DNA from 4 places in the Paenibacillus sp. GD4 genome. Region 2 is predicted to be linked to each of the others. Evidence: predicted binding sites of a transcription regulator. Region 2 holds the regulator's gene; each other region holds the start of a gene.
What was found. Region 2 encodes Rex, which represses fermentation and respiration genes when NADH is low (regulators of the CRP and FNR family bind a similar motif). Its sites were predicted from a motif close to TTGTGAAATATTTCACAA; they were not measured.

Region 1 (7,886 bases), on a different contig from region 2:
AATGAAGGTCAAACGAATTGTTGCCAATATCAATACGAAGAATATCGAGGCAGCTACACGCTTTTACCATGACGTGCTTGGTCTTGAAATACTAATGGATCATGGTTGGTTTAGAACATACGGTTCCAGTGAGGAGATGAGCATTCAAGTTAGTTTTGCTTCACAGGGGGGCTCCGATACGACTACGCCGGATCTATCGATTGAAGTGGATGATGTCGATGTTGCGTTTGAACGAATGAAGCATGCCGGATTTTCCATAGAATATGGGCCTGTGGATGAGCCATGGGGCGTTCGGCGTTTCTATGTCCGTGATCCATTCGGTAAGCTTGTTAATATTCTAGCACACGATCATTGATATTTTAACTATATTTTGTAGGGTTGGAGCTGCTTCACCGCGGCTCCTTTTTGTTTTATTTAACGACGCGCCAAACGATTAATTTTTATTAACAAGATCTTTGAACTTAAATAAGAGGAGAAATGTCGGGGTTTGTCGAAAATAGGAGATATTCTGTTCTTCAAAATTATTATTGAAAAGAGGTAATTAGGTGCATCACGAGCATGAATTGCATGGAACATACGATATGATGTTAGTGTTATTCTCATATGCTGTTGCTGTTATCGCCTCCTATACGGTTCTGGATTTAGTTGGAAGAATAAGCACATCCAAAGGCTATTATCGCTGGTTGTGGATCTTATTTGGTGCAGTTGCCATGGGTCTTGGCGTTTGGTCGATGCACTTTGTCGGAATGTTAGCCTTTTCCCTTAACGTTTCGGTTCCGTACGATTTAGCAATGGTCATCTATTCTGTGTTAGCTGTTATTGCGGCTTCATTCTGGGCTTTGTTCATCGTTGGACAAAATGTTTTGAAATTTCGTCAGTTGATTGGCGGAGGGCTGCTTCTGGCCACCGGTATTTCTCTGATGCATTATATCGGTATGTCAGCCATGCAAATTGGGATTACGTATAATCCCCTTTATGTCGTGCTTTCGGTACTGATTGCCGTTGCTGCCTCCATCATCGCTTTTTGGCTGGCTTTTTATTTCAAGCAGACGATCGGGCCAAGTCATATATGGATGAAACTTGGAAGCGGCCTTATTATGGGGGCGGCGGTTGCCGGAATGCATTATGTGGGTATGGTGGCAGCACATTTTCATTCAAATAGTACAATGATCTCACAGGATGGAATGGTGCTTGATCAAAGATTGTTAGCTTATTTGATTGCAGGCGGCACGGTTCTGACCTTAGGCTTGTCCTTATTCGGCATTTATATTTCCAATCGGTTATCGCGTAAAGATTCAGAGATTGAGGAAAACGAGAAGTGGTATAAATCCTTATTTGAAAACAATCAGGACGCCATATTATCGATAGACGCAAATTATCGTATTATTGACTATAACGCAGCAGTGATGGAGCTAACCGGCTTACCCGGTGACGTATTCAGGAACCAGACAATTGAACAGGTTCTTCCTCTCATCGCTCCGGAAGAGCAGCAGCGTACTAGAGAAATGTTCTTACGCTCCTTGGAGGGTGAGGTACAGAACTACCAGACCGCCATTATACACAGGCAAGGTCATCGGATTGAATTAAGCGTCAAGAATATTCCTGTCATTCGAGAGGGAGAAGTCGTTGGCAGCTATATTATTGCCAAAGACATTACCATGGAGAAGGAGGCTAAGGATAAGGTGCAATTCCTTGCCTTCCATGATGAGTTGACGGGGATGCCCAATCGCCGAATGTTCAATCAAGCACTCTCAATGGAAATAGAGAGCAAGGCGGAACGATTCTATGTCCTGGTTATGGATATCGATCGATTCAAAATGATTAATGATTCTCTTGGCCATACCTATGGCGATTTGTTTCTTAAGGAAATGTGCGCCCGCATTGAACATTGCATTCGGGGCTATAAAGTGACATTAGCACGAATGGGTGGGGATGAGTTTACTTTGCTGTGCGATGGCAAGTACGAGAAACACGACATTGCGCATTTAGCGGAGCGCGTCATTGATGCGATTGGCATTCCATGTCGCCTGAAGGAAAATGATTATTATGTTACCGCAAGCATCGGGATTGCAGAGTACCCCGCAGACGGTGATGATGCGGAGCAGCTGCTTAAGAATGCAGATGCCGCCATGTATGAGGTGAAGAAAAACGGTAAGAACGGGTATCAGTTTTATGATGCGGCATTAAATACACAACTGCTGGAGAAAATTGAGCTGGAGGCGGATTTGCGACAAGCGATAAGCCGGGAGCAGCTGTTTCTTTTTTACCAGCCTCAAATACGTGCCAGTGACAGTCGCATGATTGGTATAGAGGCCTTAGTTCGATGGAGGCACCCGGTTAGAGGGGTTATATCACCTGGGGTGTTCATTCCGATTGCTGAGGAAACAGGTATGATTTATGAACTGGGAACGTGGGTCCTCAAAGAGGCGTGCGAGCAAATGAAACAATGGCATAACGCTGGAGGACCGCTCATACCGATTTCTGTGAACTTGTCTTCCCAACAATTTCATCAGCCGAACTTAACGACATATATTAAAGAGATTCTTGACTCAACAGGCTTGGATCCTCAGTACCTTGAGCTGGAAATTACGGAAAGTATGATGATGGATGCTGCTGTTTCAACGAGTATTCTCAAGGAATTGACGGACTTTGGTATTCGAATCAGCTTGGATGACTTCGGAACGGGCTACAGCTCTTTAAGCTACCTTAAACTTCTTCCGATCAATAAGCTCAAAATCGATCGTTCTTTCATTCGGGATATTACCGTGAATCAGAACGATAAGGCCATTGTTGCGACGATCATTTCGATGGCTCAGCATTTGAAAATGGATGTGATCGCTGAAGGGATTGAAACAAAGGAACAGCTGGATATTCTAATGGATAATCAGTGCAAGGAGATTCAAGGCTATTATTACAGCCGTCCCTTGCCCGCGGGAGAGGTGGAAGAAGCTTTCTTCGCTCCAATGAGAATGAACAAGCCGTCCAGTTAACGTGTTGGATATGGAGTATAAAACCAGGGAGCAGACCGCCGCGGCAGCTGCTCCCTAGTTTATAACCCTTAGCTTCTCGGTGCCCATAATATAACGGACACACCTATAATGCAAATAGCGGCCCCGATCCAATCATACAAATCAGGTGTCTTTTTATCGACAACCCAGCCCCACAGCACAGCGAGAATCACAAACACGCCGCCGTATGCAGCATAGACTCGCCCGAACGATGGGAAGCCTTGCAGCGTTGGAATGATCCCGTATAAGATAAGAATGATACTGCCAACAATCCCATACCAAATGGGCTTAGATTCCCGCAGCCATAACCAAACCAAGTACCCTCCGCCAATTTCGGCAAGGCCGGCAAGCACAAATATGAATACAGCCATCAGCATATAAATTCCCCTAACACGAGCCGGTATTTTCCTTCTCCAATTATTATGAGTTTACTTCTGCCCTTGCCGCGAGCTGGCCAATGCTAAGCCCGCAGATAAAATCACCCTTGACTTAAAGGTAGCTTTAAGTTTTATTCGAAGTATAACGTAATTTGGGAGACGATGTAAATGATAAGGGGGGCTCACCGGGCTAAACTGTCTTGCGCTGTGCGCCGCCGCTGCGAGACCTGCTCAAAGTGTAAGGGGATAGAGAACTCGCCCCCTTTTTGATATATAAAAATTAAGACCCACAGCTTTTTGCTGCGGGTCTCTTTTTCGGATTAGGCATGTGCTGTGGTAGGCTTCGCACCGGTACCGGTTGCGCCGTCCTTCTTATGCGGCGTGAACAGCTTGCGCAGCATTGGCATCAGATAGTAGTCGAGTCCGAATCGTCCGGCGTTGGTGCCGGCCATGAACACAATGCCGCCGATGAGGATCAGCCAAGGGTTCGTGCTTACCGTACCGGCAAACATGAACATGAAGTTCATTAGGAGTCCGAAGAAGGCAGCTGCGGCAGTCAGACCGCCGAGAATCAATCCAAGACCGACCAAGAATTCCCCGAGGGGGATCATAAAGTTGATGATTTTTACGTTTGGCATTGCAAAGTTTTGGACGAACGCGGTAAAGGTCGGGTAGACCAGCTCGTTAGTGGCTTTATCGACAATTGGCTTGGCGACTGCATTTTTCAAAAACCCGCCGGCATCGAATCCGCCGGTCAATTTGTGCCATCCTGCAGTCAGCCATTGATATCCTAGATACAACCGGACAAAGAGCAGAAGCCCTGCCGCGTATTTATTTTCTCTAAGCCATTTCGTCATCATGACAATCATCTCCTAAGTTTAGGTAGTGAAAAAATCACAATACGGATTAAAATACTATTTATTGAGAGATCGAGATCGTTTTACCTGGTTCATTTGATATGTTCCTCTCTGTTTGCGATTTCTATCTTCCTTACACCTTTACTTTATCATGGTCTAGGTTGGTTTGATGTGATTAACCTCACAAGCTGGAATAATTAAGAAATACGGTTGTGAGTCGCTTTTACATCCTGCAGATTTCTTTCGGACAGTTTTCGCAGCGGCAAACGTCTCGCAGATAAGCTAAGTCCTTAATGACAACATGTCCGTCCTCATACCCGATGATGTCATCCTTCTTCAGATCGCTCAGCATGCGGTTGACGCTTTCTCTTGTGGCGCCGATCATATCTGCCATTTCCGTATTATTAATTTTGAGCTCGATGAAAATTTCGTTCTTGCGATGCACCCCGTAGGAGTTGGTTAAACGAATCAGCAGCGAGCAAAGAGCACCGGTTTTTCCGAACATCATCAAATCGCGGAATTTGGTCTGCGTCAGGCGGTGCATCAGCCCCATCCACTTCATGAACTCTACCGCCAGATCCCCGTGCTGCCACAGCAGAATCTCGAGGTCTTTACGCTGAATGACACCGATTTTGCTGTCTTTCATCGCTTCCGCGCTAAAAGTGTGAACGGAATCCTTGAATGGATCCATTTGTCCAATCAAGTCGCCTGCTAAATGTAAATACATCGTAAGGCTCTTCCCGCTGTCGGTTGTTTTCGTCGTCCTAACCTGCCCGTTCATGATAAAGTAAAGCTTATCCGTCTGGTCACCTTCCCAGAAAAGGTAGGAACCCTTCTCAATTTCTTTCATGTACATGATGCTCTTAAGCTTTTCGAAGCTTTCCGCCGAGATGATATCCAAAATTCCGTTCAATTGCTGTGCCGCTGCTGCCATCGCCGTTTCCCCCTCAGGTGATTTCGTTACACTAATCATATAACGGATGTGATCTTTCTCACATCGGGGCATCACCTGATTATTGAGGGGGGAGAATCCCTATTCTGGTGTGAGGAAAATCACACGTATCAGTGGTGATTCCCTTAGCGGGTGATCAGGGATTTCCCCTATACTATTTTATCTAGGAATGAAGGCAGCTTCTTTAAGGGGCAGGATAACGCAGCAAAATGTTGAATTCTCTGAAAGGAATAAATCACCAGAGGTGAGATATGAAACAATTTGAAGGTAAGGTAGCGGAAAACCCCATGAATGACTTCTTAGCGGGAATTGAATGGCATGAAACAACTCCAATTTTGAGCAACTTGATTACTTCAGGGGTCGAACTTACGCTTAGTCCACTATCGCCGGGACTTGAGGCGGATGTGGTTAAGATCACGCAGGGGGAGAAGCATTTTGTTCTGAAGGTGTGGAACAAACGTTCGAAACCCAACGTTCTGCGCCAATATCGCCTATTGGAAGCTCTTTGCCGTCAGGGAATCCGCGTACCCGAGCCGATCGGTTATGGGCGCACCGAAACTGGGGAAGGTGTGCTGCTGACTCGCTATCACGGCACTACAGTTACGAAGGTGAGTCCGAGCATTTTTAAGAAAATTGCCGCTGTTTTAGCCGACATTCACCGGCTGCCTCCAGATGGTTTGGAAGGTAGGGAGATAGCTAGGTATGATTTTGTTGGGTATTTTTTCTCGGGGATCGAGGAGTTTCCGGCGATGGAAAAGGAACTGATCCGTCTTGTCGCTTCCGCTGATATGAAAATGGACCGGGTTATTCACGGCGATTTCAATTTAGGAAATATTCTAGAAGAGAATGGACAATACACAGTGATCGATTGGACGAACGGGCAACTGGGGGACCCTAGGTATGATCTGTCATGGGCTTGTCTGCTTCTGCGTATCTATATGAGCGAGAGCAAAAGCCTTACGTTTTTGTACAAATATCAAGAGGAAATGCCTGTAGCGACGGGAGAGTTGGAGATTTTTGAAGCGCTTGCCTGCCTGAGGTGGCTGCTGCTCGACCGAATCGCTGGAGTGCCCAAACAAGCCGATACGATGAGAAAGGTTAGAAAAATCGTCAGGGAAAATCGATTTTTAAATGAGAGTGTGCTGCTGTAGGGCAGTTAGCGATTCGGGCTATCTAAAGAACCAAAAAATATATTTGTCAAAGGAATTGTAATTTGGAAAGGGCGACTCCGATGAAAGTGAACGATAATCGTAAGCTTTATAGATCCGTCTACCATTTGAAGCCGGGTGCTATTGAGGAAGTGGAAGTACCGTCGTTACATTTTATTGTTCAAGAAGGTAAGGGAAAGCTGAACTCATTAGGGCAGCCTGAAGAAGAGCATTGGGTAGTGTGGAAGACGGTAAATCAGCTCAAAAGAATCACGAAGGAAAGAAGTGGGTATCAATTCAAGCTCATGCCGCACGAAATTGTATGGCACGAAAACATTGGCGAGGATGAGTGGTCATACACTCAAATGATGCAGGTGCCGGATGTTATCACATTCGAGATGTATGATGAAGCAAGTGCATGTGTACAGACGAGATACCGTGATGAAATTGTCCCTGCAACGAATTTTGTCACCTATAAACAAGGTTTGTGCATTCAAAAGCTCCATGTCGGGCACTATCGTGAGTCTATGAAAACCGTCGAGGAACTGAAAAATTACGCTGAAAGCCACGGATATAAAGTTTCGGGCGGCAGACGCGAGGTGTATCTAAACCAGCCGGGTTGCAACCCGGCGCATAGATGGGAAACTATTGTTAGACTACAAGTTGGAGAATAAGTAAGTGAAAAACTTTAAAGCCAATAGGTCAAGTTTAATCTAACGAAGAACGATAGTTGAACCGAACAAAAGAGCGGATTGTGGAGCAACTGCCCCTTTTTTTGATGCAATAAAGAAGCAACCAGACAATGTTTAAATCTGGTATAGTCATAGGGCTCGCGCTATTTGGTAGTAGTACTGCACAAGGGTAATATACGGGCTTCGCAAGATCATAAAACAACTTTTAAGATAGCTTATGTTTATAATTTTTTAAATGGAGGGATGGAGTCAATGACACAGCTTTACCTAATAAGACATGGCGAGTCTTGTATTGTAAATGATGGAATCGTTAACGATTATGGATTAACAGAGACGGGAGTGGCTCAGGCTATAAAGCTGAGGGATCGGTTAGTTAGATCAGGGGAAATCCAAGCTGATATTTGGATAGCTAGCTCATTTCTTCGAGCGAAGCAGACAGCAGAGATACTAGCCGAGGGATTAGATGTCACTATTGTTCCGGATGATGAATTTCAAGAGATGCGGCCTGGTCAAGCACTCGGCATGTTTAAGGAGAGTTTGGACGAACTCCTGACTTTACATAACCCTAAGCGGAATCCGTTTGCCTTGATAGCCCCCGGAGCTGAGAATTGGCCTCAATTTGTTTTGCGTGTAGGTACAGCCCTTAAACGGATTTGTCTTCAATACGAGGGAAAGACCATTGCGATAGTCTGTCATGGGGGAGTGATCGATTGCTCGTTCCAGTATTTTTTCGGATTAAACACCTTTGAGATGCCGAAGGTGGGATTTCAAACAAACCATACGTCCATTACGCACTGGTCGCAACACGAAGACAAAACTTGGTCACTTATAAAGTATAATGATGCCCGGCAC
Region 2 (7,886 bases):
AGAGGGGTATTATCCTTTCGACGGACGAGTGCTGGATACGATGGATACCCTTCGTATGCTGTATCCCGGTTTGTCCAGTCTGCAGCTGAGCATGGTATGCCAAGCCTTCGACATCGTTCATGAACGGCCGCATCAGGCCGATAGCGATGCCGAGGTGACTGCCTTAATTTGGCTTCGCTGCATGGAACGGCTGCAATCGCTTCCCCTGCTGACACTACAGCGGCTGGAGATGGTTCTTGAGGATCAGGTTGGCGATCTCGGTTGGTTAATTCACGAGCTGCGCACTTACAAAGAAATGCACGCCTCTGCCGGCTCCGATCCTCATGAAGACCGCTACTTCAGGCAGTTCGCCTTGAATGTAAGCGATTGGGGTGAAGAGGAGGAGGAAAGGGATCCTCAGGAAATCAAACGGATGCCGGATGACTTCGGAGCCTTCTACACTCAGTTGAAGGCCTTAATGCAGCAAAGCTTCGGCGCCTATGAGGAACGGGAGTCCCAGGTGCAGATGCTGAACAATGTGGAAAGCGCGTTCCAGAAGGAACAACACCTCATGATTGAAGCGGGTACGGGTACGGGGAAATCACTCGGCTACCTGATTCCCTCCCTCTATTACGGGCTGAAAAATGAGAAAAAGGTTGTCGTATCCACCCACACGATCAATTTGCAGGAACAGCTGCGTGAGAGGGATATCCCTCTGCTCAAGGAGCTTTTTCCCGTTCCATTCAAGGCGGGAATTCTTAAGGGACGGAGTCATTATCTTTGCTCCCGCAAATTCGAGGCGAAGGTCAATACGCTGGACTTCGAGAACGGCCGCGAGGACCGCGTTACCGCGGCGCAAATGATTGTGTGGCTCGGAGAGACGAAACACGGGGATGACGAAGAGCTTCATTTCTCAGGCAAGGGCCAGCAGTTTTGGTATTCGGTCTCCAGCGACGCTGAGTCTTGTTTGAACCGCGCATGTCCGTGGTTTAAAAAATGCTTCTATCATCGGGCAAGGCACGAAGCCAACAATGCGGATGTCGTTATCACGAATCATTCCTTATTATTTACGGATGTTGTGGCGGAAAACCGCGTGCTGCCGGGGTATAAGCATTTGGTCATCGATGAAGCGCATCACTTTGAGGAAGTGGCCAGCAAGCATTTAGGAATTGAGCTTCATTATCATGGGCTCTCCGGTACGCTGCTATGGCTCTATAAGGATGCGCGTACAGGACAGCTCTCCCTGCTCAAGCAGAAGCTGGCCCGATTCGAGAAGGATATTACGCAGAAATGGTGCTCGATGATAGAGGAAATCGTTCCGAGGCTTATCGCTTTGAAGGAGCAGTGGGATGAGCTGACCGAGGTTCTTTATCAGCTGCTGGCGTCCCGAAGCGATGCTTCGCAAACCGAAGGCAATACGATGGTGCTTCGGCTGAGAAAGGACAGCTTGCCGAACGGCTGGGATAAGCTGATGGTTATGGAAGAGAATATGCAGCTTCATTTTACTGAGGTGAACAAGAAGCTGGATCGTCTACTTACGGAGGTTAAGGAGCTGCAGGATGAGTATGACGCCGCAAGCCTTGTGACGGACTTAAGCGGAACCGTGAAACAGCTGCTTCGACACAAAGATGCGCTGCACTTTTTCATGACCATGGCAGATGAGAATTATGTATACTGGCTCGAAGCGGGTCATTATAATAAAGCGCGTTCGCTTCAGCTGAGCAGCGTGCCGATGGATGTCAGCAGTCTGCTGAAGCAGTACTTCTTCGATGCAAAGGAAAGTGTTGTGATGACCTCAGCAACGCTCTCCGTCGGTAAGTCCTTTGACTATACCTGCGAGCAGCTTGGACTGCAGACTCAGGACGACAATAAGCTGGTGACCGTACAGCTGCCGTCTCCGTTTAATTACCGTGAGCAAGCCCTGGTGGTTATTCCGCGGGATTTTCCAAGTATTCGGGGCAACGTTGGGGAGAAGGAGTTTGTGGACAAGCTGATTTTATCCCTTGCGGAGGTCGCACTTGAGACCAAGGGACGCATGCTGGTGCTGTTTACCTCCAACCGGATGCTGAAGGCAGCTCACGCCGGACTTAAGGATATGCTTTCTCCCTTCGGCATTCAGGTGCTGGGACAAGGCGTAGACAGCAGCAACCGAAGCAAGCTGACACGGATGTTCCAAAATCACCCCGCAAGCGTATTGCTCGGCACCAGCAGCTTCTGGGAAGGGGTTGACATTCCGGGGAATGCGTTAAGCTGCCTGGCCATTGTCAGGCTTCCCTTTCAGCCTCCGAATCATCCGCTGGTGGAAGCGAAAACGGAAAACCTCAAGAAGCTTGGCCAAAACCCGTTTATGAAGCTTTCCGTACCGCAAGCGGTCATTCGCTTCAAGCAGGGCTTCGGCCGGTTGGTTCGAACGGCCTCCGACCGCGGCATCGTGCTGGTGTATGATACCCGCGTGATCGATACGAACTACGGCAAATATTTTTTATATTCACTGCCGGGCCCCAAAATAGAGCATATGAACACCAGTCAGCTCGTACCGAGAATTAAGCAGTGGATGGGTGAGAAGGAACAATGAAAACACCGAAAATTTCGGAAGCGGTCGTACGTCGGCTGCCGATCTATTTACGATTTCTAAATGAATTAAGCAAAAATCATGTTCAAACGGTATCCTCGCAGGATCTGGGACAAAAGCTTGACTTAAATCCTGCGCAAATCCGGAAGGATCTTGCCTATTTCGGTGAGTTCGGAAAAAAAGGGATCGGTTACGACGTCGATTACCTCATTGAAAAAATTCGACAAATTCTGAAGTTGGATAAAGTTATCCCCGTAGGGCTTGTAGGAGCGGGAAACCTGGGGAGAGCCCTCTGCAATTATAATGCCTACTTGAAAGACAATATGAAAATTGTAGCGGTGTTTGACGCGCATGATTCGAAGGTTGGGGAATCCATAAACAACCTGAAGGTGAAGCCTATGAAAGAGCTGAAGACAACAGTTGAGGCTCACCGCATTCGTATAGGGATCATCACTGTTCCGGCCGTTGAGGCACAACAGGTGGCGAACCAGTTTGTTGAGGCCGGGGTAGAGGCGATTCTGAACTTTGCTCCGATTATCATCAAGGTTCCCGCCGACGTTCGTGTCCATCATGCGGATTTCACAACGGAGCTGCAAAGCTTGGCTTACTATTTGGAGGATGAAGCAGATAAATAAGATGGGAATGCAAAAGCCCGGTCACTTAAGAGTGGCCGGGCTTGTCTTATTACGAAAAGACGAAAACAACTTTGTACAACAGGAAGGCGAGAATCATACTAATCGGGATCGTAATGATCCATGTCATGACCATTCGTGTTACGGTTGCCCACTTCACGTCATGGAACCTCAAGACGGCTCCAGAGCCGATAATGGAGGAGGAAATAACATGAGTCGTAGAAAGCGGCATTCCCATGGCCGTAGAAGTCTGGATCACAATCGATGAGTTCAAATCGGAAGCAAAGCCGTTGATCGGTTCGATCTTTAACAGCTTACGGCTCATCGTTTTGATAATTCTCCAGCCGCCGATGGAGGTCCCAAGCCCCATCGCGGTCGCGGCGGCAAGCTTAACCCACAAAGGCACATCCAGCGAGCTTTGGTATTGCAGCGCGACTAAACCGAATACGATGATACCCATTGCCTTCTGTGCGTCATTCCCGCCATGGGAGAAGGAGAGAAGTCCGGCGGAAAGGATTTGGAAGAACCGAAAGGTTCGATTGAGCTTGGATCTGGAATTATTACCGGATACAAGTACAATTCTCTTAATGATCCACATAATGATAAATCCTGTAGCAAAAGCCACGATCGGGGACAGGATCAAGATCACGATGATCTCCTTAAAGCCTGCCCAGTTGACCGACTGCATTCCGGCGCCGGAGATGACCGCACCTGCCAGGGAGCCGATTAAGGTATGTGACGAAGAGGAAGGAATCCCATAGTACCAAGTGAGCAGATTCCATATAATCGCGGAAAGCAGAGCGGCGATAACGATATAAACTCCATTTTCGATCGTAGCCGGGTTGGCAATTTTACCGCCTACGGTTTTCGCAACCTCCGATGAATAAATGGCGCCGACAAAGTTTAGGACGGCAGCGTAAATGACAGCGAATCGGGGAGATAACGCCCGGGTTGAGATGGACGTAGCAATGGCATTGGCCGTATCGTGAAACCCGTTGATGAAGTCAAAGAGCAGGGCAAGGGCAACGATAACGATAATTAAGGTTAACATGATTTCCTCCTACTTTTACTGTAGCGCATTCCCGCGGCTTGAGCTTAGGAATAACGGAGTACGACGCTATCCAGAATATTGGCGACGTCCTCGCAAGCATCGGTTGTTTGCTCCAGGCGCTCATACAGCTCTTTCAATTTGAAATCATGATAAGGATCCGTCGGGTTTTTGAAGATGTCGCGAATACCCTCCCGCATAAGGCGGTCCCCTTCGTTCTCCAAGCTGTTGATCTTGACGGTGTGCTCCGTAATTTGCATATATTTCTTCTTCGCAAGGAGCTTAAAGGCATCCAGGATGTGCTGGCAGCTGGCAACGATGACAGCAGAAAACTCCTGCATATATTTATCGGAAACATGCAGGTCCATATAATCGAAACGGGCAATAGTTGCCTCGATGCCGTCAAGCACATCGTCTACCTTGGAGGTAAGCTCAAGGATATCCTCACGGTCGAGCGGAGTTATGAAAACCTTGTTCAGACCCTTGAAGATGGTGTGCGTAATTTCATCGCCCTGATGCTCAAGATCACGCAATTGCGGGTAGTACGTTGCGGGGGACTCGTTGCCCATAACTGCTGTGCGGAACATTTGAGCTGCGTGAAGCGTGTTCTCTGCCGCTTTGATGAGAAGAAGCAGGAAATCCGTGTCGTTCTTTTTGGTGAAAAGCATGGGATGAAAATCCTCCTTAGGGATGGAAATATATATTGATTAACAAAAGCTTAACAATATCGTTCGAGTTATGTAGACAAGAATCCTCAAATTTACACAAAATTAAAAATAACATAGGTGGAAGGGGCAATGCAATCTTAGTTTATCCAAAATATGATATGTGCATGAAAAGAGAATCATTATTCGAAAGTTTGTAATAAGTTGATTTTGCCCCTGTAAAGTTGTACAGTGAAATCGATATGCTCAAAAGCAAGGGGAAGGATAGATACCAATGGCAAAAACGATCATTACCAATGGAACCTTTATTACTATGAATGAAGAGACACCGATTCTCCAAGGATGCCTAATAATGGAAGACAATCGGATCTCTTACATCGGAACGAATGCCCCTGAACCGATAAATACATACGACCACGTGATAGACGGAAAGGGGAAACTGTTCCTGCCGGGCCTGGTGAATACCCATTGCCATGCCGCCATGTCTTTGCTTAGAGGATATGGTGATGATATGGCTCTGCAAGTATGGCTGGAAGAAAAGATGTGGCCGATGGAGGGACAATTCACGGCGCATGACGTACGAACCGGCACAATGCTGTCCATCCTTGAAATGGTAAAAAGCGGCACTACCACCTTCGTAGACATGTACGACCATATGAATGAAGTCGCGAAGAGCGTTGAAGAAACGGGAATGAGGGCTGTCCTCACCCGCGGCGTCATCGGGCTGTGTCCTCCTGAAGTGCAGGACGCCAAGCTAAAGGAAGCGGTACAGTTCGCCAAAGATTGGAACGGACTGGCAGGAGGACGTATCACGACCATGATGTCGCCTCATGCGCCATATACGTGCCCTCCCGATTACATTGAGCGTATCGTAGCTGCTGCTCACGAGCTTAATCTTCCGATCCATACGCATATGTCCGAAACAGCAAGGGAAGTGCAGGGGAATGTGGATCAGTACGGACTACGGCCGGTAGCCCATCTCGAAAAGCTGGGAGTATTCACTAGGCCGACTCTGGTAGCCCACGGCGTACATTTGACCGATGAAGAAATCAATGTTTTGGCCAAATACGATGTGAGAGTGTCCCACAATCCTAACAGCAACCTGAAGCTGGCCAGCGGCATTGCCCGTGTACCGGAGCTGCAGCGCGCAGGAGTGCTGGTGTCCCTGGGCACGGACAGCTCGGCGAGCAATAATAACCTGGATATGTTCGAGGAAATTCGCTTGGCTGCTCTTCTGCATAAGGGAGTCACAGGTGATCCGGTTGCAGTGCCTGCTTCCGCCGCACTGCGCATGGGCACGCTTGATGGTGCACGTTCGATCTGGTTGAACGATGTAGGGGCGCTGCAGCCCGGCATGAAAGCGGACATGATCGCCGTAGATATCGAGCAGGCTCATTATTATCCAAGGACGAATTACATTTCTCATGTCGTGTACGCAGGCAGCGGCAAAGATGTAACTGATGTGTGGGTGGACGGCAAGCAAATTATGCGCAAGGGCGAATGCTTGACGATTGATGAGGAAAAGGTTTTGTTTGAAGCACAGCGCTGCTTTGAGCGGTTGACGGGAGCTTCCTCGTAAGCCGAACGAACGGCGGCCGGAGGAGGTAAGCAAGTTGATTGCAAAACGTTGGAAGTGGATCGCATTGATAGTGGTCGCGGCCTCGCTTGGCATATTTTTAAGTGCAAAAATGTTCACCGGCATTATGGAGCCGGAATGGTCGGTCCAGCGGACAGCCGTTCAACAAGCTTATGAGAAAACGATTCTTGCACAAGCTGACAAAGTAGAACGGTTTGTCGGAGACCAAATTTATACGGTGATACAAGGAAAGGACAAAATCGGGCAGCCCGTTATCGTCTGGGTATCGGAAACCGATATCCGTACCGAAATGGCTTCCTCCGGTATCACGTCGGAGCAGGCGAAGCAAGGGCTGCTTTCCCAGCAGCCGGATGCCGAAATCCTGCGTATTCAACCGGGTATTCTGGACGGACAGCCGGTGTGGGAAGTGTTCTACAAACGCGAGCCTGAGGGAGAGAAGGAAAAGCACTATTATACGTACTATAAGTTCACGGATGGTTCTCTGATCGATACATGGAGGCTCAATATCCAATAAGGGAGGGAATGGGGGGTGAAGCGTCACGCTGTTGTTGCTGTCATCAGTTTGCTGTTATTGTTAGGCTGTCAGCAGGGGAGAGAGCTTTCACCTGCCGTCCTGCCTGATAAAGCGATGCCACCGAAAGGGAATGAGGCATTGCCTCCGGATAAAGCTCAGCTTGATGAGCAAAAGCCGCGAGCTTCAAACAAGCAGCCTTTTCGCTTTATTGTGATGGGGGACAGCCGCGGCGGCATCGGCGATGCTATTAATGAAGCTACACTGCGCCGGCTGCTGCAGCAGCTCAAGACGCTTCAGCCTCAGCCTTCGTTTATATTGTTTACCGGAGATCAAATCAAAGGGAGCAACGTGGATACGGAGCTCGCAGAATGGAAGAATATCGTCGATGATTATTATCCGGTCCATTTGTATTACCCTACCTTAGGCAATCATGATGATGACGAAGAATTATTCAGTAAGCACTTCGCTTATTTGCCTAACGAACAGCTGGAAGGCTATCGGAAATCGGTGTATTCATTTGACTACCAGGATGCACGTTTCATTGTGCTCAATTCCAATCGGACGAATGAGAAAAAGCAGTATATTATTGATGACAAGCAGCTGGCTTACTTGGACGATCGTCTTCAAACAAGCGACAAATCCTATGATTTCGTAATATTTCACGTTCCGGCCTACCCTGCCAGTGCCCATTTCGGAAAATCTCTAGATGCGGATCCCGATCGGCGCGATGCTTTGTGGGGCTTGCTTGACCGCTATCAGGTTACGGCGGCTATGGTCGGTCATGAGCACAATTACAATCGGCGGACGGTAGACGGCTCCTTTAACCAGCAGTTCAAGCATTCCATTTATCAGCTGACGGTAGGAGGAGCGGGAGCACCG
Region 3 (7,886 bases), 1.6 Mb from region 2:
TATCCGGTTCACTCGTAAGCTATCAGCTTTATACCTCCTCCGTCGATCTGATTACCCGTTCCGTTGGGGAACAAGCCAGAAGCATTGCCGAATATGCATCCAAACAAATTCAAATTGAGAAATACCGGGGGATTACACCGGAAACGGGAGAGAATGCCTATTACCGGGAGCTGAGGCTTCAGCTGAATCAAATCCGCGAGGCCAACCATCTGAAGTATTTGTACACAATGGCCGAGCGCAAGCAAGGGGATCGTTCGGAATACATCTATATAGTAGATGGAATGCCGCTGGATGCCCCAAGTGATGACTTCTCCCCGCTCGGCTCAGTGGAGGAGGAGATGGGCAAGGAGCAAATTGCGGCGTTTCATGAGGGCAAGGCTCAGGTGGGCGAGCTTATGGAGACGGAAGCCTACGGCGCGGTGCTGTCGGCCTATGTTCCGATCGTTACCCCCTCCGGCGAAATGCTGGGCTTCGTCGGAGCGGACTTTGATGCATCGGGCGTATATGCCCTGCTTAAGGAGAATAAAAGGAAAACGCTCTACACGATGGTAGCGGTTCTGTTGGCATCGATGGTTATTACCTATATCTTCTCGAGATTGATTGTTGCGCCGGTAGTAAGGCTGATCCGGGACATACAGAAGGTACAGGACGGCGATTTAAGAACACGTGAGGAAGTCAAGGGTCAGGACGAAATTCATCGCCTGGCCCAAGCATTCCGGACGATGGTTACCGTGCTGAGAGAAATGATACAAGAAATCCAAAGAAGCGTGCAGGATTTGCGGCAATCTACCCGCGTGCATGCGGAAAGTGCGGAAGCGACAAGCATATCGAATCAGAGGATCAACGCTTATCTTGCGGAAGTCGCCGGAGCGGCGAAGCGCCAGGTCCAGTGCAGCGAAGAAACCGTCAAGTCGATGGGTGAGGTAGGAGCGGGCGTTCAGCGCGTGGCAGACTCCTTATCGCTCTCCGCGACGGCAGCCCAAGAGGCGTCCGCTGCGGCAAGAAGCGGAAACGGGCTCATCCGGGAGGCTGTCAGGCAAATGGAGTCGATTCAGGCTTCGGCTCAGGGGATGGCTAAGGACGTGGAATACTTGACCGAGCATTCCGGTCAAGTAAGGCAGATCATAGACGTTATCAAGGCCATTTCGACTCAAACCAACTTGCTTGCGCTTAATGCGGGGATTGAAGCGGCGAGGGCGGGAGAGCACGGCAAAGGCTTCGCCGTTGTGGCGGGTGAGGTGCGGAAGCTTGCGGTGCAATCGGAGGAATCGGCGGCTCGGATCAACGAATTGATCGATGCGATTCTGACCAGCACAGAGAAGGTGGTGAAAGGCTTCAACGCGGAGACGCAAGAGGTGGAGGCCGGTCTGGTTGTCGTAGCCAAGGCGGGAGAGGCGTTCGAGCGGATTGTCAGCGAAGTGGACAAGGTAGCGGCGCAAATTCAAGAGGTATCCGCTGTTTCCGAAGAGATTGCCGCGGGGACCGAGCAGGTTCTGGCTTCTGCAGATGAAACCGACCGTTTGATCCGTTATACGTCGGAGCAATTCCACGGCATTTCCCAAGCATCGGAGGAGCAGCTGGCGGCCATGCAGCAGATGACCGACTCCACAGAACATCTCAAGATGTTGTCCGAGCGGTTGGAGCAGCTTACGAGAAGATTTACCTTATAACTGGTATTAGGAGAAAACCCGCAGCCGGCTGGCTGCGGGTTTTCGATTATCCATGTGCCTGAGCGGGCTTCGTACCGGTACCGGCGGCGCCGTCTTTCTTATGCGTAAACAGCTTGTGCAGCGCCGGGAGCAAATAGTAGTCGATGCCGAATCTGCCGGCGTTGGCACCGGCCAGGATCACGATACCGCCGATCAGGACCAGCCATGGGTTCGTGCTTACCGTGCCGGCGAACATGAACATGAAGTTCATCAACAAACCGAAGAAGGCTGCGGCAGCGGTTAAACCGCCAAGGATCAAGCCGAGGCCAACCAGGAATTCGCCGAGCGGGATCAGGAAGTTAATGATTTTTACGTTAGGCAGCGCGAAACGATCAACGAATGCGGTGAAGGTCGGATAAACCAGGTCGCCCGTCGCTTTATCGACGATCGGTTTGGCGACGGCATTTTTGAGGAATCCGCCGGCATCGAAGCCGCCTGTCAGCTTGTGCCAGCCTGCCGTAAGCCACTGATATCCAAGGTACAGCCGGACGAAAAGCAGAAGCCCTGCCGCATATTTATTTTCTCTGAGCCATTTTGCCATCATGACCATCATCTCCTAGGTTGAGTGGTGAAAGTTTTCACATAATATTCTGAAATAAGTTAACCAGGATCGTTTAGTGGAACGTTTTATTATGTTCATAGCTCCTGTTCCTTTCCAGTGTTTCTCTACTTCTTCCTTACATCTATACTTTATCATGCCCGGGGGCTTAACGATGTGACAGGCGTCACAGGCATGCGCCAAAAAGCTATAGTCAAACAATGACTATAGCTTATTTCATGATGACTATACCCTAGGAAAACCCTTGATTTATCAGGGGTTCGGATGTTAGGGGGAACTCGTGCAGGAATGACTATGGACGGCAATGGAGAGCCTCCCCTATGATGCAGGAGTAGCAGCCGGAACCGATCGGCGGCACGATCATTCGATGCAAGAACAGAAAGGAAGGAACACGATGCGCACGGAAACGGCCATAGCCGCCCAGGTCCCGGAAAGCAAAATATATCGAAAGCAGCGTACAAGACGTATGCTCCGCAATCGGTGGCTGTATATCATGCTGCTCCCCGGCGTCCTCTATTTTCTCATTTTTAAGTATTTACCCATGTACGGAGTGCTCATCGCCTTCAAAAATTATCAGCCGTTCCTTGGCTTCTGGGATAGTCAATGGGTAGGGATGAAGCACTTTAACCGGTTTTTCGGCGACCCGCTGTTTTGGCAGCTGCTGAAGAACACCTTTATCTTAGCGATTTACAATATTGTGTTTTTCTTCCCCTTGCCGATCATTATGGCCTTGATGCTGAATGAGCTGCGTATGGAGTTTTTGAAGCGCACGATTCAAACGGTCGTCTACGTACCGCACTTTATGTCGTGGGTCGTTATCGTATCGATTGTGTACCTGTTCTTCACAACCGAGGGAGGGCTGGTCAACGAGGCGATCGAGTCGCTAGGCGGGGAGAAAATCAATTTCCTGCTTAGTGCCGATTGGTTCCGTACCTTCATCACCGCCGAGGTGATCTGGAAGGAGACCGGCTGGGGAACGATCATTTTCCTCGCTGCCTTGGCAGGCGTCGACCCGCAGCTCTACGAAGCGGCGCGCATGGATGGAGCGAACCGGTTCCAGCAGCTGCTTCATATTACGATACCGGCGATCCGCTCGACGATTGTCATCCTGCTGATTCTAAGGCTCGGGAACTTCCTCGACACCGGCTTCGAGCAAATTTGGCTCATGCTGAACGCGATGAACCGCGAGGTGGGCGAGGTGTTCGACACCTACGTGTATTCCACAGGGATCTCCGAGGGGCAATACAGCTACAGTACGGCTGTCGGCTTGTTCAAATCGATCGTCGGCTTGGTGCTAGTCGCGGCATCCAACTATATCGCCAAAAAAATGGGCGAGGAAGGCATAGTGTAATTTTACATGGAAAGGAGGCTGTCCCATGGTTAAAGACCGTTCCTTAGGCAGCAGGCTATTCGATACCGTCAATATCTCGCTGCTGCTTATTTTCGCGCTCTCGACCCTGATTCCGTTCATTTATATCATCGCAGGCTCGTTCGCTACCCAGAAGGAGCTGCTGGAGAGAGGCTTCATTCTGTTCCCTACCGAATTTACGCTGAGCTCGTATGAGTACATCTTCTCCACCGGCACCTTGATGAAAAGCATGGGAGTGACCGTTTACATTACTGTCGTAGGTACGCTGATCAATATTTTCATGACGTGCCTGATGGCCTATCCGTTGGCCCGAAAGGATCTGGATTACCGCAGACCGATCCAAATGGCGGTTATTTTCACGATGCTGTTCAGCGGAGGGATGATCCCGACGTTCCTGATCGTCAAGGAGCTCGGCATGATCGACACCTATTGGTCCTTGCTCATTCCCGGAGCTATCAGCGCATTTAACCTGATTATTTTGCGCAACTTCTTCCAGCAGATGCCGGAGGGCCTGGAGGAGTCGGCCAAGATCGACGGCTGCAGCGACCCGGGCATTCTGTTCCGCATCGTCATGCCGCTCTCGCTGCCGGCTATCGCGACCTTCTCGCTGTTCTACGCGGTAGGTCATTGGAACACCTTCTTCAGTGCCGTGCTCTACATTAACGATTCCACCAAGTGGCCGATTCAGGTGCTGCTGCGGCAGATCGTCATCATGTCCGACGGCGGCGGACTCGGGGACTCCACGGCGCTTGAGGCCGACTTCGTCCAGCCGCCGGAGCAAAGCATCAAGATGGCCGTGATCGTGGTCTCCACACTGCCGATTCTGATCGTGTATCCGTTTCTGCAGAAGCATTTCGCCAAAGGCGTCTTGCTCGGTTCCGTCAAAGGGTAAGCTGTTTACACAGTTTCTCGATAACTATATCATTGAACAAAAGGGAGGACTTCAAGATGAAACAAAAGAAATCCGAAACGCTTTGCAAATCCGTTCTCATGGCTTCCGTACTGACGCTGACCGCAGGTGTTGCGGCCGGCTGCGGCGGCGGGGCCGCTGCGACGAACGACGCAAGTAAGCCTGCGGCCGGCGGCGATGCTTCCAAGCCTGCAGCGCCTTACAAGATGTCGATCATGCTGCCGAGCTTCAATCCGGAGCCGATGTCGACCGACGGAGAGATTTTCAAGAAGATCCAATCGGTTACGAACACCGAGCTGAAGTTCAACTGGGTGCCGTCCGCCACGTATTCGGATAAATTGTCCGCAACCGTTGCTTCCGGAGAGCTGCCTAGCGTCATTACCGTACTGAACCAGAAAGCCCCTTTCATTGTAAACTCGGTTCGCTCCGGCATGTTCTGGGAGCTCGGACCTTATTTGAAGGAATACAAAAACTTAAGCCGCATGAATCCGATCGCCCTCAATGCCATTTCCATCGACGGCAAGGTGTACGGGATTTACCGGGAGCGCGACCTCGCCCGAGACGGAATCACGCTGCGCAAGGATTGGTTAGATAACCTTGGACTCAAGGAGCCGAATACGATCGATGAATTTTACAACGTAATGAAGGCGTTTACGCTTAACGATCCGGATAAGAACGGCAAGAACGACACGATCGGCCTTGTAGAGCAGCAGGAGCCTGCAGGCTGGAGAACGATGCTGGCATGGCACGGCGGACCGGCGGACTGGGAGATCAAGGACGGCAAGGCAAGCCCGGCGCACCTGTCCCCGGCATATATGGAGACGATGAAGTTCTATAAGAAGCTGTATGACGAGAAGCTGATGAATCTCGATTTTGCCGTCGTGAAGGACGGCCGTCAGGTGATGAATAAGGGCACGGCGGGCGCGTGGGTAGCGAACCTGAACGATGCCAACGGAATCGAGGAGCAGGCGAAGAAGGTAGATCCGAAAGCGAAGATGACGCTGATCGGCGCTTTGGAAGGGCCGAAGGGCAAGCGAACGATTGCCGGCTCGGGCTCGTACGGGATCTTCATGATCCCGAAAACCTCGGTGAAAACAGAGGCTGAGGTGAAGCAGATTCTGAACTATTTTGACAAGCTGTCGGACAAAGAAATGCAGAATATGCTCTATAACGGTATTGAAGGACGCCAATACACCGTAGAGAACGGAGAATACAAGAAAACAACCGATCCGAAAATGCTCGTGGAATACGGCATGGGCGATTCCTCGCAGCTTGCGGTGCTGAGAGACGAGGTCACCACGTACGGCTCCGAGCTGGTCCATCAGCGTGACAAGGTATGGAAGGAAAATGCCAAGATCGCCATTGAGAATCCGGTGAATGCGTTTATCTCCGACACCTACAGCGAGAAGGGCAAGGAGCTCGACAAGCTGATCGCCGATGCAAGAACGAAGTTCATTATGGGTGCCATCGACGAGAATGCTTGGAAGAAGGTTACGGAGCAGTGGATGCAAAACGGCGGCAGCAAAATCATCGAAGAGTACACCGCCGAATACAACAAAGCTGCCAAGAAATAAAGCATAACGACTTGCCCGCGGTTAGGGTCTGTGTGAATCCCCACGGCACAGACCCCTTTTTTTGGTATACTTAGGGCAATCAGGACGAGTCGTTGAAGGAGACTACAAGCATGAAGACACATAAGTACTTTCGCAAACTCATATTGCTGACGCTCGCGGTGGGGGCTTTTCCGGTGCTCATTTTGGGATGGTACTCCTATAATTATTCCTCCCGTACCGTGCTGGAAAAGGTGAACGAAAGCAACGCGCAAATTTTGCGGCAGACGCAGCTGCGCGTAGAGCAAACGCTCAAGACGATCGATTATTCCGCTTCGCAGCTATTGAATACGCCCTTGATTACGAAGGCCATCGGAACGCGCCTAACTACCGAAGACTCGGAAATGATCGCCGACCTTTACGATAGCCTGGTGGGCATCCAGACGTTCGAGCTCGGGATTCGGGATGTTTTTTTGTACAGTATGGAAAAGGATTGGCTGATCAGCAATTCGGGGCTGGACGATTACAGCTACCCGGGCATGAAGGAGCTGCTCGCGAGGTTTGCTGCCATGCAGCAGGGCTCCAAGTGGGCCAGCCTCGATCTGTCAGGACGGTATGAAACGGGAATCGATCCTGCCGCCAACAAGCTGACGATTCTGAATATAAAGAAATGGCCGATTAATTCCCTCAATCCTCAGGGGATGCTGGCCGTGGTGCTCTCCGCCAAGGAAACGAACAATCTGATCGACCTGGAAGGCAGCGAAATGGGCCGGATTTACATTGTCGATGAAGGCCGCATTATCGCCCATGAGGACAGCAGCCTGATCGGCAAGGATTTGTCGCAGGAGGACTTCATGCGCCGGATTGTGCAGTCCGGGGAAGCTACAGGGGTGCTTACCTCTAAGGTAGCCGACGAGGATATGTCAATTTCCTACCGGAAGTCGACCTATAACGGCTGGGTCTATGTGTCAGTGCTGCCTATCAGCGAAATGACCGAACGGGCGCAGGGGATTGCGTGGACCTCATTATGGGTTAGCATAATCGCCTTGGGTATTTCCGTCGCCATTGCCGTGCTGGGGACACGAAGCGTATACAGCCCTGTGCGAAGCATTTACCGCGTGCTTTCGGAGGTGCGGGCTCCGCGGGAGGGCAAGGATGAGTTCGGCGTGATCACCGAAGGCATCGAGTCGCTGATGTCCAACCAATCGAAGCTGCAGTTTCAGCTGGAGGGGCAGCAGGAGTACATGACGGAGCTGCTCGTTCGCAAAATGCTGACAGGTGAAGCCAAATCGTCGGAAATCCAGGAGCGGCTGCAATATTACGGCCATACGCTCGCTTGGGAACGGATGCGGGTGCTCCTGTTTCAAATCGATGATCTGGAGGGAAGCCGCTTCGATGAGAAGGACCGCGACCTGCTGCTTTTCGCCATCGGCAATATTGTATCGGAGCTCGTTGACAAGCAGGAACGGCTGGCTCCCATTGTGTATCGCGATGCGGTCGTAATGATAGTCGGCACACAGGCCGGCTCGGAAGAATCGTTCAAGGAAAAGGTATTCCGGGTGGCTGTATCCGTACAGGAGGCCGTGAAGCGTTATTTATCCATCGAAGCCAGTGTGGGCATCAGCCGGAGCTTCGACCATTGGACGGATGCCGCCCTAGGCTATGAGGAGTGCGTATCGGCTTTGAAGTACCGGGTTCAGCTGGGAAGAGAGGCGGCCTTGTTCATAGAGGATGTTCAGCCGAAAAAAAGCAATGAGTTGCAGTATCCGAAGGAGCACGCCGCGCAGCT
Region 4 (7,886 bases), 2.8 Mb from region 2:
TGGAACGGGTACCGTTCAACGAAGCCTTGTACATCCACGATTCGCGCCATAAAATACGGCACCACCTCCTGCTTCACCCTCGGATTATCCAGAAGGAAAGCCAGTTGGTCGCCCGCCGGCGCCTGCACAACAAGCTTCGTAATCATCGAATCGTGATTGCCGAGGAATCTCCACAACGCCAGCCGCGCTCCATGATGAAGGCTTACAAGCTCGTGGACGGTGCATACCTTATCCTTCACATGGTAGTACACATAGCCCATCGGCTGACCCGACGGATCATAGTAGACGGCGGTTGTTCCTTTTTTCACCAGGACCCGATCCCTCCACCACTCTTCATCACGTACCAGCGTGCCGTTATAACGGGAGGCGTATGCATCATAAATACGGTTCAGCAGCTCGATCTGACCGTCTACCCGCTCAATCCGGCCCGGTTGAGGAGCCAGCTTGGGCAGCAGCTCCGTTTCGATTTCGTATTTCTTGTACTCGCAGTAGGTTTCCCATCCGAACTTGCGGTAGAAGGCAAACTGAAACGGGTGCAGGAACGAAACCGTCTGGCCCTTCTCCTTCATTACCTTGAGTGCATTGTCCAGCAGCCCCGAGACGAGTCCCCCTCTTCGATGCTCCGGCCAGCTCGCGACACCGGCTACTCCGCCCATCGCATAGACCTTTCCTTGGATCCAGGTCTGCAGCTCCAGCAGGTTCAGCTTTGCCGCCAACTGGTCACCCAGGAAGCTCCCCCAGATCTGCTCGGGCTTTGCCGTAGCCAGTCTCCGTTCACGCTGCTCCGGTGTAAACTCCATTTGAAAAGCAAATTCCGACAGCGCTAAGCTATCCGGCAATTCCTCTGACGTTAACTGGCGAATGTTCATCTCCATCGCGTTTCTCCGCTCCCTTTAGCTTAACTCTTCAAGCCGACGCGAGCGCCGCCTTGCCCCAGGACTGCTCCCCATGTGCATCCGGCTCCAGTGTGGTCGCCACCCTGCTATACTCCCTTGGGCTCGAAGGTGAAATAAAATCGATCCCCGCCCGTTATAAGGGTACAATGTACCCTCATTCACAGGCTTGTTATCCTATTACAATCGTTGCCAACCCGCGGGAAACATAATCCTGCTCGCCCGGATTCAAGCTTGGAATCACGCGCATTTCCCGGCACACTCGAACGCTTACCAACCGGCGACAGCGCTTTCTCAGACGCAAGCGGCAGCTGCTCGCACATGTTCATAACCGGCGATGTCCTGTCTGCTGCCATTGTAACCCAATTTCATGAGAAATTCCATGATCGGAGATGGAGGAGGCGATCGGTCCCAAAGCCCCCCTGCGGCGTTACCTGCATTTCCTGCATCTAATTTTCGTCGTTCCACCTCGTTTCGCATGATTTACTCTTGGAACTGCCGCTACTGCACCTTCGTTGCACGGAATGGACCTCTGTCAAGAAAGTAGACACAGAAACTATGAAACCTGGTGTTGTTCATAGTACCTCTTCTCGCACTGATGCGGGGTGAGATAACCAATCGTCGAGTGGATGCGGATCCGGTTGTAGTCGAACTCAATGTACCGGTAAATTGCATCATACGCCTGTTTTCGGGTGTGAAACTTTGTTTGGTACACGAGCTCTTTCTTCATTACGCTGTGGAAGGACTCGATACATGCATTGTCGTAGCAGTTGCCCTTACGACTCATGCTGCCAATCATCTCATGCTTCGTCAGCCGCTCGCGGTATTCGTTTGAGGCATACTGTGAGCCTCGATCAGAATGGTGAATTAGACCTGGAGGAGGCTTTTGCCGTTCACAAGCCTGGTCAAACGCTTCCAACACTAGTTCTTTGGTCATTCGCTCCCCAAGCGCCCAACCGACGATTTTGCGAGAGTACAGGTCCATCACGCTCGCTAGGTAAACCCAGCCCTTAGATGTCCCAATGTACGTAATATCTGTTACCCATACCTTGTTCGGTGCAAGTACGTTAAAGCCGCGGTTTAACACATTGTCATACACCGGTTGATTATGTTTCGAGTTGGTGGTTGCTTTGTATTTCTTCACTGTGCAAGAGCGCAGCCCCATCTCTTTCATCAGGCGAGCCACTGTTTTCGTCGAGATGGTATCGCCTTCTTCACGCAATTTGGCTGCAATCTTATCACTGCCGTAACGACGCTTGTAGGCATAGAAATGATGCTGGATTCGCTTCATCCGTTTCTTGCGAAGCTTTTCCTGTTCGCTTGGCTTTCGGTTCAGCCACTTGTAGTAACCGCTTCGGGAAACGCCCATCACAGAGCACATCTTCTCAACACGAAACTGGAAGCGGAATTTACGGATAAACGCGTAAATCAGTCTCGGTTTTTCGTGAAGAAGTGCATCGCCTTTTTTAGAATCTCGTTCTCCTCTTGAAGTTCTCGATTCATCTCTTCGAGCTTTTTGAGTCGTTCGTAATCGACAAACAGTTGCGACTTTTCACCCGTGTTGGTAAACTGCTTTCTCCACGCTCGAATGCTGCTTACAGGGATATCCAATTCTTTGGACACTTCGGCTGGGGTTTTCCCACTCTCTTGCATATGTTTTACGGTTTGACGCTTGAACTCTTCATCAAAATGCTGACGAATATCTCCCATGACACACCTCGACCTTTCAGTTTATTTTATTGTACCAGGTCGCTGATAGAGTGTGTCTACTTTCTAGTCTAGCTCCAGAATGGCAGAAGTGCTATTATTTTGCCTCTTCCCACTTTGCAACAAGGAAGCTGAGGCGATTAATCGCATTTTTGCAACTACCGGCGGAATTTCGGACCTTTCGTAGCGCGCAATGGCAAATGTGCCATTATTTGGCCCCTTCCCGCCTTACAACCAGGAAGCTGAGGCGATTAGTCGCATTTTTGCCACTACTGGCGGAATTTCGGACCTTTCGTAGCGCGCAATGGCAGAAGTGCCATTATTTCAACTCTTTCCGCTTTGCTGACAACGATCATAAACGGTTTATGGCTAGGAGTTATTGCTGTTATCCCCCCACTCAATCAATACAGCCGGATTAGCTGTATAAGATGCAGTCACTTTCCCTGCCACATTCACTCCATTGCTCCTCGCCACCCCAGCCCCCTCCTACTGCTGCAGCTCCACATCCTTCGGTCTGGGCAATAGGATCGTCCCGCCTATTCAGTACTTCATACCCCGGATGTAGGTACTCGAAGCTCCCCACCATAGGCCACCACACATGTCGCAAGAACATCACCTCTCCATGCCGTTGCCCTCGCTCCAATCTGCTGCGACGTTCCCCCTGTCTTTTCTCCAAATCAACCTCCTGTGAAAAATGAAAAGAACGCCCTGCCGCCGCTCCTCCAAAACCAGAAGCAGTACAGGACGTTCCTCGTCTCCATTTACCAGTATAACCCAATTGGTAGCATGTATCTACTCAAACCTTCCATAAAACGCCTTGCGATACACCTCAGCCAGCTCCGTGACAAGAGGCATCCTTGGGTTTGCGGTCGTGCATTGATCCTCGAACGCACGATCCGCCAGCTCCTCTACCCGCTTCTCGAACACAGCAGGATCAATGCCAAGATCGGCGAACTTCTCCGGAATACCGAGCTTCCGGTTCAGGTCCCGAATCGCTTCAATCAAGCTGTTTACGCCCTCCTCGGTCGTCTTCGCAGGCAGCCCCAGGAAGCGGGCAATCTCTGCATACCGCTCATCCGCCACGAAATGGTCGTATTTCGGGAACGAGGCGAACTTCGTCGGCTTCCGTGCATTATACCGAATGACGTGCGGCATCAGAATCGCATTCGTGCGGCCATGTGCGGTGTGGAATTCCCCGCCCCACTTATGCGCAAGACTGTGGTTAATGCCAAGGAACGCATTGGCGAAAGCCATCCCCGCAATCGTGGAAGCGTTATGCATCTTCTCTCGAGCAAGTGGGTCGCCTGTGGCATAAGAAGCCTCCAAATACTTGAACACCAGCTGGATTGCCTTCAGAGCAAGCCCATCCGTGTAATCGTTCGCCATGACGGACACATAGGCCTCAATCGCGTGAGTCAGCACGTCCATCCCTGTATCCGCTACAGCCGTCTTCGGCAAGCTGTACACGTACTCGGGATCGATAATCGCCACATCCGGCGTCAGCTCGTAATCGGCCAAAGGATACTTGGTGTGGCCGACCTTCTTATCCGTGATGACCGCGAACGAGGTTACCTCCGAGCCCGTACCGGACGTCGTCGGGATCGCCACGAACTTGGCCCGGCGCCCCAAGCGGGGATACTTATAGACACGCTTGCGGATGTCCATGAACTTCTGCTTCAACGAATGAAAGCTGGTGTCCGGGTATTCGTAGAACAGCCACATCGCCTTCGCTGCGTCCATTGGAGACCCTCCGCCTAAGGCAATGATACAGTCCGGCTGGAAGGCCGCCATCATCGCGGTGCCCCGCTCCACCGTTTCTACCGACGGATCGGGCTCTACCTCGGAGAATACCTCTATCAACACCGGTTTACTCCGCTTCCGCAAATAGTGCTCCACCCGCTCCACGTACCCGAGCTTTACCATGGCCGCATCCGTAACGATCATCACCCGCGTGATGTCAGGCATCTTCTCAAGGTATTGGGTCGAGCCCTTCTCGAAATACACCTTCGGCGGTACCTTAAACCACTGCATATTCACCGTACGGTAAGCGACCCGCTTCAGATTGAGCAGATGCACGGCCGTCACGTTCGCCGTAGTGGAGTTATGACCGTAGGAGCCGCAGCCAAGCGTAAGCGAAGGAAGGTTCGTATTATAAATATCCCCGATCGCCCCGTGCGTAGAAGGTGAATTGACAATGACCCGCCCGGTCTTGAGCACGGAGGCAAACTGCTCGATGACCGTCTTATTGTTCGAATGAATGACAGAGGAGTGTCCCATCCCGCCGTACGCCACCACCTCGGCGGCCCGCTGAATGCCTTGCTCCGCATGCTTCACCTTATAACACGCCAATACGGGACTCAGCTTCTCGGCGGACAGCGGATGCGCAGCGCCGACCCCCGTAAGCTCGGCAACAAGGATTTTCGTGTCCGAAGGCACCGTCACACCGGCCATCTCAGCTATCTTGACCGCCGGCTGCCCTACGATAACGGCGTTGACGGCACATTTTTCCGGATGGATGACAAGTCTGGATACGAGCTCCGTCTCTTCCTTGGACAAGAAGTAACAGCCCATTTCCTTCATCAGGCGCTTCGCCGCATCGTAAATCGGCTCCTCGAGAATGACCGCTTGCTCCGATGCGCAAATCATGCCGTTGTCGAACGTCTTCGACAGAATCAAATCCGTTACCGCCTGCTTCAGATCGGCCGACTTTTCGATGAAGCAAGGCACATTGCCCGGACCGACTCCCAGTGCCGGCTTGCCAGTGCTGTAGGCGGATTTCACCATCGAGGATCCCCCCGTGGCCAGGACCAACGCGACATCCTTATGGTTCATCAGCAGCTGTGTCGCCTCGACGGAGGGCGTCTCGATCCATTGGATGCAATCCTCCGGCGCGCCGGCTTTTACAGCCGCATCCCTAACAACGGCGGCAGCCGCCACGGAGCACTTTTGCGCCGACGGATGAAACGCGAATACGATCGGGTTTCTCGTTTTGACAGCAATCAGTGACTTGAACATCGTAGTTGAAGTCGGGTTCGTCACCGGCGTCACCCCTGCAATGACACCAACCGGCTCCGCTACGACACTGAAGTTCTCATACGGGTTTTCCTCGATAACGCCGACCGTTTTGGCATACTTGATACTGTGATAAATATATTCCGTCGCAAAAATATTTTTCGTAATCTTATCCTCGTATACCCCGCGTCCCGTCTCCTCTATTGCCAGCTTCGCAAGCGCCATGTGCCGGTCTAGCCCGGCGAGCGCCATCTGCTGCACAATGCGGTCGATCGCGTCTTGATCCAGGCTCATATACTCCTGCTGTGCCGCCTTGGCCCGTTCCACAAGCCGGTCTACCTGCTGCTGGACGGACACGTTCTCCGCCCTTTCCGTCTCCTGCCGTGCTTTGTTTACTGCCATCTCCATCCACTCCTCTATAGAAATGATCCTTCCTGATCACTATGTTACTTTTTTCACAAGGAAAGAACTATGAAGTTGCTCACACCGTAAATATTTTTTTCCTGCACAAAAAAGAAAAGGACCACCCTCAGGTGATCCTTCTCACATCCTATGTACCTTGCTCGAATCAATACGCCGAACCGCCGTACAAAAACCGGTTGTTCCACTGGGTTCCGCTAATCGAATCGATGCGTACGCCGCCCGAAGCGACCGAATACGTATGCAGCATTTGGCCGTCCCCGAGATAAATGCCTACGTGCGTAACCGGCTCCGTTGACTTGTTGATCCCTTGGTAATCCGAAGCACTGGAGCCTTTGTAGGACATGAAGAACATCAGGTCGCCGCGCTTCAGCTGGCTCCAATCGTTTACCTGGTTGCCCTTGCCCCTCACAAAGTCCGCCTGTGCCTGAGAATCACTCGGGAGCACCGTTCTTGCGCCGAGCCAGAAGATCGTCTGCATGAAATCAGAGCAATCGAAGGTGGAATCCTCCCAACGGGTAGAGCCGAATTCATAAGGAGTTCCCAAGTAAGCCGTACCGGAATTGATAATGCTCTCCACCCGCTCCGCCATAGGCAGGATCACACCGGTAACGGAGAAATCCGTTGCCAGATATTGCGAACCTGCGCTTACGTAGCCGCTCACTCCAGAGGCATCCTCCGCCCGGTACCAGGAAGCATTCACCTTCTCGATGACATAAAGACCCTCCCCCACCGGCAAGGAGCGGATAATCGAAGACGAAGTCGAAGGCTGCGTACGGAAATTCACTTTGGCGATCACTTCCGCATTCGATAAAACATCAATGTAAGTGCCGCTGGAGCTGACGTACCCAGTCAAACCCTGAGCATCCTGAATTTGATACCAATTGGGATTGACCAGCTGCAAGGCCGTTACCACTTCACCGGCTTTGAGGTAGCGCATGACATTGCTTGAGGTGGACGGCTTGTCCCGGAAACTGACGCTTTTCGTCGCCTTAAGCTTGGTAACGGTCTCGGCGGCCTTCGCCGCCTGCATCGGAACCAGAAGCATACACATCATAAGCATGGCTAAGCCGGCGATCCACATTTTTTTCATCGTTAATTCCCCCGAGTTGTTAGAATGTCCTACCCGATCCGGAGTTGCCTAGGGAACGATGTAAAAAAAGAATCTTCCGCTGCAACGCCGCGCGCAGACGTCTTGCGGAGGTCCTCTTTCCTTCGATCGTTCGACAGCTGGCTGGCAAGAAGAACACCGAAACCGGCGTTCTTCGTAGCCCCTATAGCTTTGCGCCGCTGATTTTCATCAGGTTTGCCTTTTCGGGACGGAAAGTGGAAATGCTTTGCATACTCTGAGTATAATTCGACAATATTTTTCCGGCATGTGTCCAAATGCGTATTTTTTTCCATGGAATATTTAAGTTTTATTGCCTATTGTGCTCATGTTAATTTTTGTAAGGGACTTATAAGGACTCCAAGTGCTTGAGAAGTTCGTTGATTTCACGGCGCTTGTCGTTCCTGGAGATTTACAGCATTGGGCAGCAGGGATCCTTAGGGGAGGTTAGAGAAATATAGACTATTGGTCCTATACATTCGGACATTTCGTATCCCGTTTCTTTTTTAAGGGGAGGTCATTCGTATCAATAAAAATGCAGTAGCCGTGTTTTCATTCGCCGGTTACCATATTATACCTTTAAATTTAGGAGTTTATATCCTTGAAGTCGTATCTATCGAAGGGCCGGTTGGAATTAAATCCTCTTTTAGACCTGATCTATATAGTTCCCCATACCTGCCCCCAGCCTCTACTCTTCCTCCCAGCATCCTTCGCTGTATCCCTCGGTAAGCAGTCCGCCGTACGGA

Region 1: RAC89_RS28785 (DoxX family membrane protein) is a predicted target of Rex. The motif match lies at 4,412-4,429, and genes of this name have one in related genera.
Region 3: RAC89_RS09900 (DoxX family membrane protein) is a predicted target of Rex. The motif match lies at 2,276-2,293, and genes of this name have one in related genera.
Region 4: adhE (bifunctional acetaldehyde-CoA/alcohol dehydrogenase) is a predicted target of Rex. The motif match lies at 6,056-6,073, and genes of this name have one in related genera.

Annotation. Positions count from the first base shown of each region.
Region 1 is NZ_JAVCYK010000002.1:1,325,884-1,333,769, reverse strand. It holds gene RAC89_RS28800 (VOC family protein) at 2-355, shown strand; gene RAC89_RS28795 (EAL domain-containing protein) at 546-2,990, shown strand; gene RAC89_RS28790 (YnfA family protein) at 3,059-3,385, opposite strand; gene RAC89_RS28785 (DoxX family membrane protein) at 3,706-4,245, opposite strand; gene RAC89_RS28780 (Crp/Fnr family transcriptional regulator) at 4,466-5,176, opposite strand; gene RAC89_RS28775 (phosphotransferase family protein) at 5,446-6,345, shown strand; gene RAC89_RS28770 (GyrI-like domain-containing protein) at 6,426-7,016, shown strand; gene RAC89_RS28765 (histidine phosphatase family protein) at 7,287-7,886, shown strand, end outside.
Region 2 is NZ_JAVCYK010000001.1:562,280-570,165, reverse strand. It holds gene dinG (ATP-dependent DNA helicase DinG) at 1-2,554, shown strand, start outside; gene RAC89_RS02530 (redox-sensing transcriptional repressor Rex) at 2,551-3,186, shown strand; gene RAC89_RS02525 (inorganic phosphate transporter) at 3,236-4,234, opposite strand; gene RAC89_RS02520 (DUF47 domain-containing protein) at 4,279-4,899, opposite strand; gene RAC89_RS02515 (amidohydrolase) at 5,171-6,475, shown strand; gene RAC89_RS02510 (cell wall elongation regulator TseB-like domain-containing protein) at 6,510-7,007, shown strand; gene RAC89_RS02505 (metallophosphoesterase family protein) at 7,023-7,886, shown strand, end outside.
Region 3 is NZ_JAVCYK010000001.1:2,126,478-2,134,363, reverse strand. It holds gene RAC89_RS09905 (methyl-accepting chemotaxis protein) at 1-1,670, shown strand, start outside; gene RAC89_RS09900 (DoxX family membrane protein) at 1,717-2,253, opposite strand; gene RAC89_RS09895 (ABC transporter permease) at 2,663-3,619, shown strand; gene RAC89_RS09890 (carbohydrate ABC transporter permease) at 3,645-4,529, shown strand; gene RAC89_RS09885 (extracellular solute-binding protein) at 4,586-6,121, shown strand; gene RAC89_RS09880 (helix-turn-helix domain-containing protein) at 6,232-7,886, shown strand, end outside.
Region 4 is NZ_JAVCYK010000001.1:3,319,246-3,327,131, reverse strand. It holds gene RAC89_RS16070 (GNAT family N-acetyltransferase) at 1-875, opposite strand, end outside; partial or broken gene RAC89_RS16065 (IS3 family transposase) at 1,450-2,594, opposite strand; gene adhE (bifunctional acetaldehyde-CoA/alcohol dehydrogenase) at 3,393-6,014, opposite strand; gene RAC89_RS16050 (C40 family peptidase) at 6,181-7,125, opposite strand; cyclic di-GMP riboswitch class I at 7,255-7,353, opposite strand; gene RAC89_RS16045 (nucleotidyltransferase domain-containing protein) at 7,829-7,886, opposite strand, start outside.